2 regions of the Streptomyces sp. NPDC017095 genome follow, and region 2 is predicted to be linked to the other one. Evidence: predicted binding sites of a transcription regulator. Region 2 holds the regulator's gene; the other holds the start of a gene.
What was found. Region 2 encodes HspR, which represses chaperone genes until heat shock. Its sites were predicted from a motif close to TTGAGNNNNNNNNNCTCAA; they were not measured.
Positions count from the first base shown of each region.

Region 1: the regulator HspR is predicted to act here: its motif matches at 6,885-6,903, upstream of lon (endopeptidase La).

Region 1 covers NZ_JBIROU010000016.1:140,521-149,258, reverse strand. Annotated here, with positions in the region: gene ACH4OA_RS28175 (multifunctional oxoglutarate decarboxylase/oxoglutarate dehydrogenase thiamine pyrophosphate-binding subunit/dihydrolipoyllysine-residue succinyltransferase subunit) at 1-3,801, opposite strand, end outside; gene ACH4OA_RS28170 (ATP-binding protein) at 4,103-5,227, opposite strand; gene ACH4OA_RS28165 (response regulator transcription factor) at 5,224-5,964, opposite strand; gene ACH4OA_RS28160 (spermidine synthase) at 6,077-6,754, opposite strand; gene lon (endopeptidase La) at 6,926-8,738, shown strand, end outside.
Region 2 covers NZ_JBIROU010000003.1:221,664-230,401, forward strand. Annotated here, with positions in the region: gene ACH4OA_RS07135 (LuxR C-terminal-related transcriptional regulator) at 1-720, opposite strand, end outside; gene ACH4OA_RS07140 (sugar ABC transporter substrate-binding protein) at 901-2,007, opposite strand; gene ACH4OA_RS07145 (PA14 domain-containing protein) at 2,302-3,786, shown strand; gene ACH4OA_RS07150 (heat shock protein transcriptional repressor HspR) at 3,858-4,325, opposite strand; gene dnaJ (molecular chaperone DnaJ) at 4,330-5,499, opposite strand; gene grpE (nucleotide exchange factor GrpE) at 5,533-6,198, opposite strand; gene dnaK (molecular chaperone DnaK) at 6,195-8,033, opposite strand; gene ACH4OA_RS07170 (MraY family glycosyltransferase) at 8,128-8,738, opposite strand, start outside.

The sequences.
Region 1 (8,738 bases), on a different contig from region 2:
CAGCTGCTCCTGCTCCGCCTGGTGGCGCTTGGCGGAGCCGACCGCCGGGGACGAGCCGTGCGGGCGCGAGATGCGCCGCAGCCGCTCGCCGGCCGGGATGTCGGCGCCGACCGCCAGGTCCAGGTGGTCGATCAGGTTGAGCGCGATGAACGGCCAGGCACCCTGGTTCGCCGGCTCCTCCTGCGCCCACAGGTACTTCTCGGCGTTCGGGTACTTGTTGACCTCCGCCTGCAGCTCGTCGCCCGGCAGCGGGTACAGCCGCTCGATGCGGATGATCGCCGTGTCCGTGACACCGCGCTTGACCCGCTCCGCCTCCAGGTCGTAGTAGACCTTGCCGGCGCAGAAGACGACCTTGCGGACCGCGGCCGGGTCCACCGTGCTGTCGCCGATGACCGGGCGGAACCCGCCGGTCGTGAACTCCTCCGCCTTCGACGCCGCCGCCTTCAGACGCAGCATCGACTTCGGGGTGAAGACGACCAGCGGCTTGTGGTGCGGGTTGTGCACCTGCCAGCGCAGGAGGTGGAAGTAGTTCGACGGCGAGGTCGGCATGGCCACCGTCATGTTGTTCTGCGCGCAGAGCTGGAGGAACCGCTCGGGGCGCGCGGAGGAGTGGTCCGGGCCCTGGCCCTCGTAGCCGTGCGGCAGGAGCAGCACGACACCGCTCGTCTGGCCCCACTTCTGCTCGGCCGAGGAGATGAACTCGTCGACGACCGTCTGGGCGCCGTTGACGAAGTCGCCGAACTGCGCCTCCCACATCACCAGCGCGTCCGGGCGGGCCAGCGAGTAGCCGTACTCGAAGCCCATCGCCGCGTACTCCGACAGCAGCGAGTTGTAGACGTTCAGCCGCGCCTGGTCCTCGGCGAGGTACTGCAGCGGGGTGTACTCCTCGCCGGTCTCCCGGTCGATCAGCACCGCGTGGCGCTGGCCGAACGTGCCGCGCTGGGAGTCCTGGCCGGCCAGCCGGACCGGGGTGCCCTCCAGCAGCAGGGAGCCGATGGCGAGGGTCTCGCCCATGCCCCAGTCGATCGTGCCGTCCTCGACCATCGCCGCGCGCCGCTGGAGCTGCGGCTGGAGGCGCGGGTGGACGGTGATGTTGTCCGGGACGTTGACCTGGGACTCGGCGATCCGCTTGACGACCTCGGCGGAGACCGCGGTCGGGACCGCGACCGGGAAGCCGTCCTGCGGCGCCTGGACGTCGCCGGCGGCCGGCTGCGAGGTGGCCTCGCGGACCTCCGTGAAGACCTTCTCCAGCTGGCCCTGGTAGTCCTGGAGGGCCTGCTCGGCCTCTTCCAGGGTGATGTCGCCGCGACCGATCAGCGACTCGGTGTACAGCTTGCGCACCGAGCGCTTCTTGTCGATCAGGTCGTACATCAGCGGCTGGGTGAAGGCCGGGTTGTCCGACTCGTTGTGACCGCGGCGGCGGTAGCAGATGAGGTCGATCACCACGTCCTTGTTGAACGCCTGGCGGAACTCGAAGGCGAGCCGCGCCACGCGGACGACGGCCTCGGGGTCGTCGCCGTTGACGTGGAAGATCGGGGCCTCGATCATGCGGGCCACGTCCGTGGCGTACATGGAGGAACGCGAGGACTCGGGGGCCGCGGTGAAGCCGACCTGGTTGTTGATGACGATGTGGACCGTGCCGCCGGTGCGGTAGCCGCGCAGCTGCGACATGTTCAGGGTCTCGGCCACCACGCCCTGGCCCGCGAAGGCCGCGTCGCCGTGGATCGCCACCGGCAGGACCGTGAAGTCCGTGCCGCCCTTGTTGATGATGTCCTGCTTGGCGCGGGCGACGCCCTCCAGGACCGGGTCGACGGCCTCCAGGTGGGAGGGGTTGGCGACCAGCGAGACCTTGATCTGCTCGCCGTCCAGGCCGGTGAAGGTGCCGTCGGCGCCCAGGTGGTACTTCACGTCGCCGGAGCCGTGCATCGACTTCGGGTCGAGGTTGCCCTCGAACTCGCGGAAGATCTGCGCGTACGACTTGCCGACGATGTTGGCCAGCACGTTCAGCCGGCCGCGGTGGGCCATGCCGATGACGACCTCGTCCAGCCGGGACTCGGCGGCGGAGTCGATCACCGCGTCGAGCAGCGGGATGACGGACTCGCCGCCCTCCAGGGAGAAGCGCTTCTGGCCGACGTACTTGGTCTGCAGGAAGGTCTCGAAGGCCTCCGCCGCGTTCAGCCGGCGCAGGATCCGCAGCTGCTCCTCGCGCTCCATCCTGGAGTGCGGGCGCTCCACGCGGTCCTGGATCCACTTGCGCTGCTTGGGGTCCTGGATGTGCATGAACTCGATGCCGGTGGTGCGGCAGTACGAGTCGCGGAGCACGCCGAGGATGTCGCGCAGCTTCATCATCGACTTGCCGGCGAAGCCGCCGACGGCGAACTCGCGCTCCAGGTCCCACAGGGTGAGGCCGTGCTCGACGATGTCCAGGTCGGGGTGCTTGCGCTGCTTGTACTCCAGCGGGTCGGTGTCGGCCATGACGTGGCCGCGGACCCGGTAGGAGTGGATCAGCTCGAAGACGCGGGCGGCCTTGGTGACGTCGTCGTCGTGGCTGGCGTCGATGTCCTTGAGCCAGCGGACCGGCTCGTAGGGGATGCGCAGCGCCTCGAAGATGTCGTCGTAGAAGCCGTTCTCGCCGAGCAGCAGGTTCGCGACGTTGCGCAGGAACTCGCCGGAGGCGGCGCCCTGGATCACCCGGTGGTCGTAGGTCGACGTGAGCGTCATGACCTTGGAGATGCCGAGCTTGTTCAGGGTGTCCTGGCTGGTGCCCTGGAACTCCGCCGGGTAGTCCATGGCGCCGACGCCCATGATCACGGACTGGCCGGGCATCAGCCGCGGCACGGAGTGCACGGTGCCGAGGCCGCCGGGGTTGGTCAGGGAGACCGTGACGCCGGAGAAGTCGTCCATCGTCAGCTTGCCCTCGCGGGCGCGGCGGACGATGTCCTCGTAGGCCTGCCAGAACTCGAAGAAGTTCAGCGTCTCGGCCTTCTTGATGGCGGCCACGACGAGCTGGCGGTCACCGTTGGGCTTGACCAGGTCGATGGCCAGGCCGAGGTTGACGTGCGCCGGCTTGATCAGGGTCGGCTTGCCGTCCTTGACGCCGAACGCCCAGTTCATCGCGGGCATGGCCTTGACGGCCTGCACCATCGCGTACCCGATGAGGTGCGTGAAGGAGATCTTCCCGCCGCGGGCGCGCTTGAGGTGGTTGTTGATGACGATGCGGTTGTCGAACAGCAGCTTCACCGGGACGGCGCGGACCGAGGTGGCGGTCGGCATCTCCAGCGAGGCGTCCATGTTCTTCGCCACGGCGGCGGCCGGGCCGCGCAGCGTGACCAGCTCGGGGCCCTCGGGCGCTTCCTTCGCGTCCTTCGCGGGAGCGGGCCGGGCGGCGGCCTTCGGCTGAGCGGGCGCCTGTGCGGGTTGCGCCGGCTTGGCCGGGGCGGCCTGCGCCGCGGGAGCGGGGGCCGCGGGGGCCGGTGCCTGCGCGGGGGCCGGGGCGGCGGCCTGGGCCGGGGCGGCCTGCGCGGCCGTGCGGGAGGTGGTCTCCGCGGCCCCCGTGGCCGCGGTGCCCGCCGGGGCCGGGGTGGCAGGAGCCCCCGGCTTGTAGTCGGCGAAGAAGTCCCACCAGGCTCGGTCCACCGAGTTCGGGTCCTGGAGGTACTGCTGATAGATCTCGTCGACGAGCCATTCGTTCGCACCGAACGCGGCGGCGGGGTTCTTCCCGGCTCGGTCGTCGGTGGTGGGGGTACCGCCCGGCCGGAGGCCGGGGGCGCTCGATGAGTTACTGGGGGACTGTGGCGACACGGCGGCAACCGCCCTCTTCCGCTTCACAAGGTGATGGACAGCGGGAATAAAGGCTACGCCTCCCTGGCGGGGAAGGTCAGGTCGAGCAAGGTCATCGTCGTGTAAGTCACATCGGAAATCTTGTTTCGGGGCTTGATATGGCGGGAAACAAGCGTGGTTCGGCAGGTGAGAGGGTGCGCCGGCACGGGCCCGGCGCACTGTCGTTCGACGTGTGCCCGGGCCTGCCCTGATCACACGTGTCCAGCTGCGCCGAGCGGCGGCGGCCCGTCGTGGATCTTGAGCTTCCGGTGCGGACTGTACGTCAACCCGGCAGGGAAGTCAGTCCCGGGAGAGTGACGATGATCCGGCAGCCCCGCTCGGATTCGGCCACACCGATCCGGCCGCCGTGCAGATCGACCGCCCACCGGGCGATGGCCAGCCCCAGGCCCGTGCCGCCGTCGCTGCCCGGGCCGTGCGGCCGGGTGACGGCACCCCGGTTGAACCGCTCGAACACCCGGTGCCACTCGGACCGGGGGATGCCCGGGCCCTCGTCGAGGACCTCCAGCACCAGCGACTCCGGCTGCGGCCCGCGCCGCGCCTTCACGGTCACCCGGCCGTGCGCGGGACTGTGCTTGACCGCGTTGTCTATCAGGTTCGCGACGACCTGGTGGATGCGCTCGGGGTCCGCGTGCGCGGTCAGCTCCGGCGGCGATACGTCGAGGTGCAGATGGACGTCCTTGCGGGTGTGGCTGCCCGAGCCGGAGGCGATGCCCGCGCGCGCCGAGGCGACCATGTTGGCCTCCTTCAGCACGCCCGACAGGTACGGCCACACCTCGAACCGCCGGGTCTTCAGCGGGACGACGCCGTTGTCCAGCCGGGACAGGTCGAGCAGGGTCTCCACCAGCCGGCCGAGCCGCTCGGTCTGCTTCAGGGCCGTCCGCATGGTCTCCGGATCGGCCTCGGTGACCCCGTCGACGATGTTCTCCAGCACCGCGCGCAACCCGGCGATCGGGGTGCGCAGCTCGTGCGAGACGTTCGCCACCAGCTCCTTGCGCTGGTTGTCCTGGGCCTCCAGCTCGTCGGCCATGACGTTGATCGTCTGGGCCAGGTCGCCGAGTTCGTCCCGGCGGTGCTCCTTCACCCGGCGCGTGTAGTCGCCGTGCGAGATGGAGCGGGCCACCGCGTTCATCTCGTCCAGCGGCATGGTGAGCGAGTGCGCCACGAACTGCGTGATGAGCAGCGTGGCGATCATCGAGAAGACCGTGATGAAGCGCAGCTCCGTCTTGGTGTGCACCGCGACGATGGACAGCCCGGTGGTGATCAGCACCGCGATGACGACCAGCACGCCCAGCTTGGTCTTGATCGAGAACGGGCGAACGCCGCCCCAGGATTCCTCGCCGAGGGTCCCGGGGCTCCTCCGTGCGGCCTGGCGCCCGCCGCCGCTCACGGGGTCGGTGTCTCCAGGGCGTAGCCCACACCGTGCACGGTGCGGATCCGCTCGGCGCCGATCTTCCGGCGCAGCGCCTTGATATGGCTGTCGACCGTGCGGGTGCCGGAGGCGTCCGCCCAGTCCCACACCTCGGCGAGCAGCTGCTCCCGGGAGAGCACCGCGCGCGGGGTGTTCGCCAGGCACACCAGCAGGTCGAACTCGGTGGGCGTCAGATGGACGTCCTCGGACTTCACCCGCACCCGGCGCTGGGCGTGGTCGATCTCCAGTTCGCCCAGGCGCAGGATGCCGGACCGGGGCGTGGTCGCGGCCAGCGCGGCCCGCTCCACCCGGCGCAGCAGCACGTGCACACGGGCCGCCAGCTCCCGCATGGAGAACGGCTTGGTCATGTAGTCGTCGGCGCCCACGCCCAGCCCGACCAGCATGTCCGTCTCGTCGTCCCGCGCGGTGAGCATCAGCACCGGCACCGGCCGCTGGGCCTGCACCCGCCGGCACACCTCGAGGCCGTCGAAGCCGGGCAGCATGATGTCGAGGATCAGCAGATCCGGCTGCCAGGCCTCGGCCGTGTCGACGGCGGCCGGACCGTCCCCCGCCGTTTGCACCAGGAATCCCTCGGCACGGAGCCGGGCCGCGATGGCGTCGACGATCGTGGGATCGTCCTCGACGACCAGCACCCGGCGCTGTGCGCCGGGGGTGGTCGTCGCCGCGCCGCTCTGGGAGGTGTGTGTCTGCTCCATCGCCCGCCCCTGTTGTTGCTTTCCGGAATCCGTGGGGTGATCCCATGTCTGCGTTTGACGCTTGAATGATCCGCGTCAGGGCAGCACATTACGGGGACTCACCGCGCTGTCGCTATCCAGGCCGGACGGCGAGGTGGACGGCGTCGGGAACGCCCCGGGCAACCGGCACCTCTTCGGTACGCACCTGCTGGAACCCGGCATTCCGCAAGGTTCCTTCAAATTCCGGAGAGGGCTCGGCCGACCACACCGCGAGCACCCCGCCGGGTCTCAACACCCGTGCGCAGGCGGCGAGTCCGGCCGGCGAGTACAGGCCGTCGTTGTCCTCCGTGACGGTCCAGCCGGGGCCGTTGTCGATGTCGAGGCACAGCGCGTCGAACGTGTCGGATGTCTCATTGACGTACGCCACGAGATCGGCTCGTACGATCCGGGTGCGCGGGTCGGCGAGCGCGGCGGCGGACAGCGCGGACAGCGGGCCCTCCCGGTGCCAGTCGATGACGGCGGGCTCGCGCTCCACCACGGTGATCCGGCCCCAGCCGGGATCGGCCGCGGCGTGTGCGAGCGAGAAGCCCACGCCCAGCCCGCCGATCAGCACCTCCGGCGCCGGCCGGCCGTCCAGCGCGGTGCGCGCGGCGTCCACCAGCAGGCGTTCCGAGCGGCCGTCGGAGGTGTCCATCAGGAAGCAGCCGTTGGCGATGATCTGCAGCAGCGCGCCGTGCCGGCGCAGCACCACCTCGCCGTACGGGCCGTCGCGCCGGTCCAGGACCACGGGAGTGTCGTACACGGCAGTCATGGCCCCCATCCTGCTCGAACAGGGCCGGACGTTCACGGGAATTGCGCGGGACGTCCACGGACGAGTGGCGGCCGGCAAGTGATCGCTCAGAGCGAACACCGCTTCGGGAACATTGGGAGCCGCCAGAACATTGAGTCGGCATAGCTCAAGTTGACTGCCTAAGGGGAGATCATGGCTGCTGAGTCACCGGCGTTCACGCTGACCCTGCCCGTGCTGCCGCTCGACGACGAGGTCGTACTGCCCGGCATGGTGGTGCCACTGGACCTGAGCGACGCCGAGGTGCGGGCCGCGGTGGAGGCCGCGCAGGCCGCCGCCCGTTCCGAACCCGGCAAGCCCAGGGTCCTGCTGGTGCCGCGGATCGACGGCACCTACGCCAAGACAGGTGTCCTCGGCACGGTGGAGCAGGTCGGACGGCTGGCCGACGGTGACCCCGGGGCCCTGGTCCGCGGCCGCAGCCGGGTCCGTATCGGCGCCGGCACCACCGGACCGGGCGCCGCGCTCTGGGTCGAGGGCGCGAGCGTCGGGGAGAGCGTGCCGGAGCCGCTGCCGGGCCACGTCGCCGAACTGGTCAAGGAGTACAAGGCGCTCGCCACCACCTGGCTGAAGAAGCGCGGCGCCTGGCAGGTCGTGGACCGCGTCCAGGCCATCGACGACGTGTCCGCGCTGGCCGACAACTCCGGCTACTCGCCGTTCCTGACCACCGACCAGAAGGTCGAACTGCTGGAGATCGCCGACCCGGTGGCCCGGCTCCGGCTGGCCACCCAGCAGCTGCGCGACCACCTCGCCGAGCAGGAGGTGGCCGAGACCATCGCCAAGGACGTCCAGGAGGGCGTCGACAAGCAGCAGCGCGAGTTCCTGCTGCGCCGTCAGCTCGAGGCCGTCCGCAAGGAGCTGCGCGAGCTGAACGGCGAGAACTCCAAGGATTCGGCCGAGGAGAGCGACGACTACCGCGCCCGCGTGGAGGCCGCCGACCTGCCGGAGAAGGTCCGCGAGGCCGCGCTGAAGGAGGTCGACAAGCTGGAGCGCGCCTCCGACCAGTCGCCCGAGGGCTCCTGGATCCGGACCTGGCTGGACACCGTCCTGGAGATGCCGTGGAACGAGCGGACCGAGGACGCGTACGACATCCAGGGCGCCAAGGCGGTGCTGGACGCCGAGCACGCGGGCCTGGAGGACGTCAAGGAGCGCATCACCGAGTACCTGGCCGTGCGCAAGCGGCGCGCGGACCGCGGCCTGGGCGTCATCGGCGGGCGGCGCGGCGGTGCCGTGCTCGCCCTGGTCGGCCCGCCCGGCGTCGGCAAGACCAGCCTCGGCGAGAGCGTCGCCCACGCGATGGGCCGCAAGTTCGTCCGGGTCGCCCTCGGCGGCGTCCGCGACGAGGCCGAGATCCGCGGCCACCGCCGTACGTACGTCGGCGCGCTGCCCGGCCGGATCGTGCGGGCCGTCAAGGAGGCCGGCTCGATGAACCCGGTGGTCCTGCTGGACGAGATCGACAAGGTGGGCTCCGACTTCCGGGGCGACCCGGCCGCCGCCCTGCTCGAAGTCCTCGACCCGGCGCAGAACCACACCTTCCGGGACCACTACCTGGAAGTCGAGCTGGACCTGTCCGACGTGGTCTTCCTCGCCACCGCCAACGTCCTGGAGGCCATCCCGGAGGCCCTCGCCGACCGGATGGAGATCGTCCGCCTGGACGGCTACACCGAGGACGAGAAGATCGTCATCGCCCGCGACCACCTGCTCCCGCGCCAGCTGGAGCGGGCCGGCCTGGACCGGGCCGAGGTCACGATCGACGACAGCGCGCTGCGCAAGCTGGCCGGCGAGTACACCCGCGAGGCGGGCGTGCGCACCCTGGAGCGGTCCCTCGCCCGGCTGCTGCGCAAGGTCGCCGCCCAGCACGAACTGGGCGAGCGGGAGCTGCCGTGCACGGTCACCGACGGCGAGCTGCGCGGGCTGATCGGCCGGCCGCACCACGTGCCCGAGTCCGCCC
Region 2 (8,738 bases):
CACCAGATACTCGACCAGCGCCGGGTGGCGCAGCTCCAGCGCCATGGTGCGGTCGGTGTTGGCGGGGATGAAGGCCACCGTGCGGTCGAACAGGATCAGCCGGTCGATGACCTCGTCCAGGGTCCGGGCCTCCACCGTGTCGCCCATCAGCTCCAGGTAGGTGAGCAGGCCCTGCCCGTGCCGCGCCACGTGCGTGTAGAGGTCGCGCATGCGCACGCCCCGGCCGCGCAGCGCCAGCGCCCGGTGCAGGCCCTCGGTGAGTTCGGCCTCCCGCCGGATGCCGCCGGGCTGCACGGTGAGCACCTCGGTGGTGCACGCCTCGGTCGCCTCGTCCATCGCGGCCTGGATGCGGGCGAGTCCGTCCAGGACGCGGATCGCGCTGCCCTCGGCCGGTGCCGCCGGGGTGTCCGGCTGCCGGCCCAGGCCCGCGTACCACTCGAAGGCGGCCACCGCCGAGCCCACCCGGCGCTGGCTCGCGCTGACCTCGTCGTAGACGCCGCGCAGCAGCCGGGTCATGACCTCCTGCGGGGAGGTCGGCACCAGCCAGTCCATGTCGTCGGGGTCGGGGTGCAGCAGGGCCAGCTCCAGCAGGCAGGGCACGGGTCCGGCGTCCGCGCGCGGCACCCGTCCCCGGCGCACGGCACGGGAGTACACCCGATCGCCGGCCTCACACAGCCGGTCGGCACCGTGAGGGTGCTCCTCCGCCCCGCGCCCGGTCATCGCCCATTCCACCCCCGGTGTGCTGCCACTTCCGCAGCGCAACTATGCGCGGCGGCGACCGGGTCCGCAACACGGCTCATCCGGTGGCGGCGATGGAAAAGACCTGCTGTGTCCGGGTTTTGGCGATGCTCCGTCCTTCACCTTGCAACAAGCTGCGGTGACGCCGGGGCGGCGCGGCGGTTACTTCAGGCCGATCGCGGCGCAGGCCGCCTTGTACTTGGCGGTGCAGATGTCGTCCACCGAGTAGATGCCGTCCGCGACGACCGTGTCCTTGATGGTGCCCTTGGTCAGCGCGCTCACCTGGACCAGCTTCGACGGGATGTCCTTGGCGGTGGGGCTGTCCACCCGGTCCTGGGTCAGGGCGTCGAACTGGATGTCCTTGCCCTGCACCTTGGTGACGGCGATCTGCGCGGCGGTCTCGGCCTCGTCCGGGTAGGACTTGTAGACGCTCATGTACTGCTCGCCGTCCACGATCCGCTGCACCGCGGGGAGTTCGGCGTCCTGGCCGGTGACCGGGGGCAGCTCGGTGACGCCGGCCGCCTTCAGCGCCTTGATGACACCGCCCGCCATGCCGTCGTTGGCCGCGTACACGCCGGCGATGCCGTCCTTGCCGAGCGCGGCGATCGCCTTGGCCATGTTGGCCTCGGCGTTCTCCGGCTTCCAGCCCGTGGTGTCGAAGCTCTGGGCGATCGTCACCTTGCCGTTCAGCTCGGAGAGCGCGCCCTGCTTGAACTGCCTGGCGTTGGGGTCGGTGGGCGAGCCGTTCATCATGACGACCTTGGCGGAGGGGCCGGCGCCGGCGCCGAGGGCCTCCAGCAGGGTGCGGCCCTGCACCTCGCCGACCAGTTCGTTGTCGAAGGAGACGTAGGCGTCGATCGGGCCCTCGGCGAGCCGGTCGTAGGCGATGACCGGGATACCCGCGTCCTTGGCCTTCCGCACCTCGCCGGCGATGGCGTGCGCGTCCACCGCGTCGAGCAGGATGACGTCGACCTTGCCGTCGATCATGTCCTGCAACTGCCGGACCTGCCGGGTGGCGCTCGCGTCGGCGTTGGCGTACTCGACCTTGCCGTGCTTCTTGGTGAGTTCGGCGACCTTCCGCTCGACGATCGGATAGTCGAACTTGTTGTAACGGGTGTTCGCCTTCTCGGGCAGCAGCAGCCCCACGGTGATGTCGTTGCCCTTGGTCGGGCTCGCGCTCGCGCCGTCCCCCGTCGCGTTCAGCACCCCACAGCCGGCGAGCGAGAGGGTCATCGTGGACGCGGCCACGGCTATGGCGATACGACGCATGCGAAGCTCACTTCAGGTGTGTTCCGGACGTGGGTGCTGCTATACGACCCAGGTGTCTGAAAAGACAACGCGGAGCCCACACCCGGCGTCAAGGAGAATCACTTAACGAGTGCGCAACACCACGCTGGGCTGCACTTGTGGAGATTGCGCGAAACCTCCTTCAACGGCTCTTTACGGCCCGTCCATCCAAAGGGAGTTCACGGGACGGCAAAGATCCGTACAACCAACCCGGTTCGCCACGAGTCGTGATCTCCGGCGGCCCCGAGCCGCGCTCCGATTCGATCAGAGGAACGAATGAACCCAGCCAGACGTGCGACCGCCACGGCCGTCGTGCTCGCCGCCTCCGGCGCCCTGCTGAGCGCCGTCAGCCCGTCCGCGTCCGCCGCCGTGAGCTGCGCCTCACCCGTCTACCAGCGGCAGTTCTACGCGAACACCTCGTTCTCCGGCACGCCGAAGAAGACCGACTGCGACAGCGCCGTCGCCGAGAAGTGGGGCACCGGCGCCCCGGCCACGGGCCTGCCGAAGGACAACTTCGGCGTCCGCTGGACCGTGACCCGCGACTTCGGTTCCGGCGGCCCCTTCGCGCTGCCGGTCTCCGCCCAGGACGGCATCCGGGTGTACCTGGACGGCACCCGCAAGGTCGACCTGTGGAAGAACGTGTCGACCACCCAGACGAAGACCGTCAACGTCACCATCCCGTCCGGCAAGCACACGCTCCGCGTGGACTTCGTGAACTGGACCGGCGCCGCGAACGTCTCCTTCGCCTACACGCCCCGCACCACGGCCGACGTGGACAAGGTCAAGCCCCTGGTGCCCGCCGGGGCCTCGGTGACCTACGACGCGGCGACCGGCCGGGCCAAGGTCTCGTGGTCGAAGAGCAAGGAGATGGACCTCGCCGGCTACCGCGTCTACCGGCGCCTGAAGGGCTCCCCGTACGAGGCCGCGCCGCTGGTGAGGACCACCGCCACCAGCTACACCGACAGCACCCTGCCGGTGACCGGCGAGACGTACTACTACGAGGTCCGTGCCTACGACAAGGCCGGCAACGAGTCCACGGGCACCGCGGACCTGCCCGTCACCACCGCCGACCGGACCGCGCCCGGTGCCCCCGCCGGTCTGGAGATCACCGACGCCTCCGAGCAGAACGGCCTGCGCCTCGGCTGGAGCGCCCAGCCCGGCGCGGTCTCCTACCGGGTGTACCGGGCGACGAGCGCGAACGGCACCTACACCCGCCTCGGCACCGCCACGGACACCTCCTACCAGGACGCCACGGCGGCGGTGCGCACCACGTACTACTACCAAGTGACCGCGGTCGACGCGGCGGGCAACGAGTCCGCCCGGTCCGCCGCCCTCGACGGCACGCGCCGGGACGACACCCCGCCGCCCCCCGTCACCGGACTGACGGCCACCCCGACCGACTACGGCTTCGAGCTGGCCTGGGACCCGAACCCGGCGCCCGACCTGTACCGGTACTCCGTCTACACCGGCCGCATCCTGAGCGACGGCGGGGACCGGGTCTGCTCGGCCTCCGAGACCGCCTGGCTGATGCCCGACCAGACCTCCTACCGGTACGAGACGACGCCGGACGGCGAGGAGCGCTGCTTCTTCGTGGAGGCCGTCGACGACTCCTGGAACTCCCGCTACCGGCAGACCGGCGAGGCCGACGTGGTGGTCGCCACCGAGCTGGGCACGCCCCCGGCCGAGGACGGCACCGAACCGGCCTCCGAGGGCGGCACCGAACCCGCCTCCGCCGGCGGCCCGGTGACCCCGGCGGCCTGACCGGGACGCGCCGGAAAAGCGAGAGGGGCCCGGTCTCCGGGCCCCTCGTCGTACCGTGCCGCGCGCGTCGGTCAGTCCTGCTGCTGCCGCTTCGGCCGCCACACCACCAGCGCGCTGGTCTGCTGGACCTCCTGGTACGGCACCAGGTCGCGCCGGTAGGAGGCGTGCACCGCGGCCTCGCGCTGCCGCATCGCCGCCGCCGCGCCGTCCAGGGCCGCCTCCAGCTCCACGACCCGGGACTGGAGCGCGGCGACCTGGTTCTCCAGTTCGATGATCCGCTTGATGCCGGCCAGGTTGATGCCCTCGTCCTGCGACAACTGCTGCACCTGGCGGAGCAGTTCGATGTCACGGGCCGAGTAGCGCCGGCCCCGGCCCGCGGTGCGGTCCGGGGAGACCAGGCCCAGGCGGTCGTACTGGCGCAGCGTCTGCGGGTGGAGGCCGGAGAGCTGGGCCGCCACCGAGATGACGTAGACCGGGGTCTCATCGGTCAGTTCGTACGGCGAGAAACCCCCGCGCTGACGGGGACGACGGCCGTCCATCCTCTCAAGCTCCCTTCGCGGCCTCGAACAGCTCCGCCCGCGGGTCCTCCCCCGCGGTCGCCTCGCGATACGCCTCCAGCGCGTCACGAGCCTTCCCCGACAGGTCCGCGGGCACCCGCACCTCGACGGTGACCAGCAGATCGCCGCGGGTGCCGTCCTTGCGGACCGCGCCCTTGCCCCGGGCCCGCATCGTACGGCCGTTCGGGGTGCCGGGGGGCAGCTTCAGAGTGACGGCCGGGCCGCCGAGGGTCGGCACCCGCACCTCGCCGCCGAGCGCGGCCTCGGCGAACGTCACCGGCACGGTGACGGTGAGGTTGTCGCCCTTGCGGCCGAACACCGGGTGCTCCCCGACGTGCACCACCACGTACAGATCGCCGGCCGGGCCGCCCCGCTCGCCGGGCGCGCCCTTGCCGCGCAGCCGGATGCGCTGGCCGTCGGTCACCCCTGCCGGGATGCGGACCTGCATGGTCCGCGACGACTTGGCGCGCCCGCTGCCCTTGCACTCCAGGCACGGGTGCTCGGCGATCAGACCGCGGCCCTTGCAGTCGGGGCAGGGATCGGTCAGCGAGAAGCCGCCGCCGGAGCCCCGGGCGACCTGCCCGGTGCCGACGCAGGTCGGGCACACGCGCGGCGTGCCGTTCTTGTCGCCGGTGCCCGAACAGGCCTTGCAGGGCGCCTGGGAGGACATCCGCAGCGGCACCGTGGCGCCCTCGATGGCCTCCGTGAAGCTCAGCGTGACCTCGGACTCGACGTCCTGGCCGCGCCGGGGCTGGGTCCGCGTGCCCGTGGCGCCGCCGCGGTTGAACAGGCCCCCGAAGACGTCACCGATGCCGCCGCCGAAGCCTCCGCCCTGGGCGGCGCCCCCGAAGAGGTCGCCCAGGTCGAAGTTGAAGGAGCCGCCGCCGGCCGCGCCCGGTCCGGGGCGGAAGCCGCCGTTGCCGAACAGCGCGCGCGCCTCGTCGTACTCCTTGCGCTTCTTGGGGTCGCCGAGGATGTCGTTCGCCTCGGAGATCTCCTTGAAGCGCTCCTCCGCCTTGGTGTTGCCCTTGTTGGCGTCCGGGTGGAACTCGCGCGCCAGCTTCCGGTACGCCTTCTTGATCTCGGCCTCGGTGGCGTCCTTGGGGACGCCGAGGACCTTGTAGTAGTCCTTCTCGATGAAGTCCTTGGTGCTCATCCCCGACGTCCCTCCTTCCTGCCGGTGATGACGTCAGCCCTCCTCCGGGCCACCGTTCTCCTTGTCGTCGGCCGCCGCGTTCTCCTCGGCCTCCTCCGCCTTGACGGTCTGCGCGCCGGGCTGCGGCTCGGCGACGGCCACCCGCGCGGGGCGGATGGTGCGCTCGCCGATGCGATACCCCGGCTGGAGGATCGCCACGCAGGTCGTCTCGGTGACGTCCGGCGCGTAACTGTGCATCAGGGCCTCGTGGATCGTCGGGTCGAAGGGCTCGCCCTCCTTGCCGAACTGCTGCAGGCCCAGCTTGGCCGCGACGGTCTCCAGCGATTCGGCCACCGACTTGAAGCCGCCGACCAGTTCGCCGTGTTCGCGCGCCCGGCCGATGTCGTCGAGCACGGGCAGCAGCTCGGTCAGGAGGTTCGCGACGGCGATCTCCTTGACCGCGGCGCGGTCCCGCTCGACGCGGCGGCGGTAGTTCTGGTACTCGGCCTGCAGCCGCTGGAGGTCCGCGGTGCGCTCGCCCAGCGCGGTGCGCACCTGGTCCAGCTGGGCCACCAGGCCGGCGTTCTCTTCGGGTGCGTCCCCGGCCGGGGCCGCCGCCTCCTCCGCGGAGGGGGTGGCGGCCTTCGGCTCGGCGTCGTCGGAGGTGGCGCCGGAGGGGACGTCGGGCTTCTCCTCGAAGCCCGGGGTCTCCTCCGTCACGCGGCACCGTCCTTGCGCTCGTCGTCCACGATCTCGGCGTCCACGACGTCGTCGTCGGCCTTGGCCTCACCGGTGGCGGCACCGCCGGCGGCCTGCGCGCCCTGGGCGTCGGCGTACATGGCCTGGCCCAGCTTCTGCGAGACGGCCGCGACCTTCTCGGTGGCGGTGCGGATCTCGGCGGTGTCCTCGCCCTTGAGCTTCTCCTTCAGCTCGGCGACGGCGGACTCCACCTCGGTCTTGACCTCGCCGGGGACCTTGTCCTCGTTGTCCTTGAGGAACTTCTCGGTCTGGTAGACGAGCTGCTCGCCCTGGTTGCGGGTCTCGGCGGCCTCGCGGCGCTTGTGGTCCTCCTCCGCGTACCGCTCGGCCTCCTCGCGCATGCGGTCGACCTCGTCCTTCGGCAGCGAGGAGCCGCCGGTGACGGTCATCTTCTGCTCCTTGCCGGTGCCGAGGTCCTTCGCCGTGACGTGCATGATGCCGTTGGCGTCGATGTCGAAGGAGACCTCGATCTGCGGGACGCCGCGCGGCGCCGGCGGCAGACCGGTCAGCTCGAACATGCCCAGCTTCTTGTTGTACGCCGCGATCTCGCGCTCGCCCTGGTAGACCTGGATCTGCACCGACGGCTGGTTGTCCTCGGCCGTGGTGAAGATCTCCGAGCGCTTGGTCGGGATCGTGGTGTTGCGCTCGATCAGCTTGGTCATGATGCCGCCCTTGGTCTCGATGCCGAGGGACAGCGGGGTGACGTCGAGCAGCAGGACGTCCTTGACCTCGCCCTTGAGGACACCGGCCTGGAGCGAGGCGCCGATGGCGACGACCTCGTCCGGGTTCACACCCTTGTTGGCCTCCTTGCCGCCGGTCAGCTCCTTGACCAGTTCGGCGACGGCGGGCATACGGGTGGAGCCACCGACGAGGACGACGTGGTCGATCTCGTTGATGGAGATGCCGGCGTCCTTGATGACGTTGTGGAACGGCGTCTTGCAGCGCTCCAGCAGGTCGGCCGTCAGCTGCTGGAACTGGGCGCGGGTGAGCTTCTCGTCCAGGTGCAGCGGGCCCTCGGCGGAGGCCGTGATGTACGGCAGGTTGATCGAGGTCTCCGTGGAGGACGACAGCTCGATCTTGGCCTTCTCGGCGGCCTCGCGGAGGCGCTGGAGGGCCATCTTGTCCTTGGACAGGTCCACGCCGTGACCGGACTGGAACTGCTTGACCAGGTAGTCCACGACGCGCTGGTCCCAGTCGTCACCACCGAGGTGGTTGTCGCCGTTGGTGGCCTTCACCTCGACGACGCCGTCGCCGATCTCCAGCAGGGACACGTCGAAGGTGCCGCCGCCGAGGTCGAAGACGAGGATCGTCTGGTCGTCCTTGTCGAGGCCGTACGCGAGCGCCGCCGCGGTCGGCTCGTTGACGATGCGCAGGACGTTCAGACCGGCGATCTCGCCGGCCTCCTTCGTCGCCTGGCGCTCGGAGTCGTTGAAGTAGGCCGGGACGGTGATGACCGCGTCCGTGACCTTCTCGCCCAGGTAGGCCTCGGCGTCCCGCTTCAGCTTCTGCAGGATGAACGCGGAGATCTGCTGCGGGTTGAAGTCCTTCCCGTCCAGCGCGATCTTCCAGTCGGTGCCCATGTGGCGCTTCACCGAGCGGATGGTCCGGTCCACGTTCGTGACCGCCTGGCGCTTGGCGACCTCGCCGACCAGCACCTCGCCGTTCTTGGCGAAGGCGACGACGGACGGCGTGGTCCTGGCACCCTCGGCGTTGGTGATGACGGTGGGCTCGCCGCCCTCCAGAACGCTGACGACGGAGTTAGTCGTGCCCAGGTCGATGCCGACCGCACGTGCCATGGTTGATTCCTCCAGCTGACTTGAGTGGAACAGGCTCAAGTGTGCCTGAGGAGAACCGCTGGGTCAACAGACCTGAGCCAGCCAGGCTCAAGTCTTATCCGTTCCTTACGCGCAAGTGGCCGCTGACCTGCGTGGACGTCGTATGCCGGGCCTGCTGTTGGACGGGCGTGCGAAGGAGTACGAGCACGAACACGCCCAGGACCATCGCGCCGGCCACCCAGAGCGCGGCCTCGTCCCCCGTCCACCCCGCGTGCACCAGTACCCCGACGAGCACGGAAGAAAAGGACCCGGCCCCCAGCAGCACGACCGACCCCTGGGTGGTGAGCCCGAGCCGGCGCAGCCGGTGCCCGAGGTGGTCCGGGCCGCGCCTGAGCAGCGGGCGCCGGGCCGTGCTCCGGGCGAGGACCACCAGCAGCGCGTCGGCGACGGCGACCGCGCCGAGGCAGAACACCACCGCCGCGCTCGGCCCGAGCGCGTACCCCGCGCGCGTGAAGACGACGGCGGAGGACAGCACGAACCCGGTGAAGAGCGAGCCGCACGCGCCGAGGCCGATCCGCGCGGGATGCCAGTTGTGCATCAGGAAGCCGGTGAGGGCGGCGGCGACCACGCTCAGCAGCACGGCCAGCCCGTCCATCACCTCCGCCGCGGCGCAGGCGCCCACCCCGAAGGCGGTGACCACGCCGACCGTCCCGGCCAGCCCGTCGG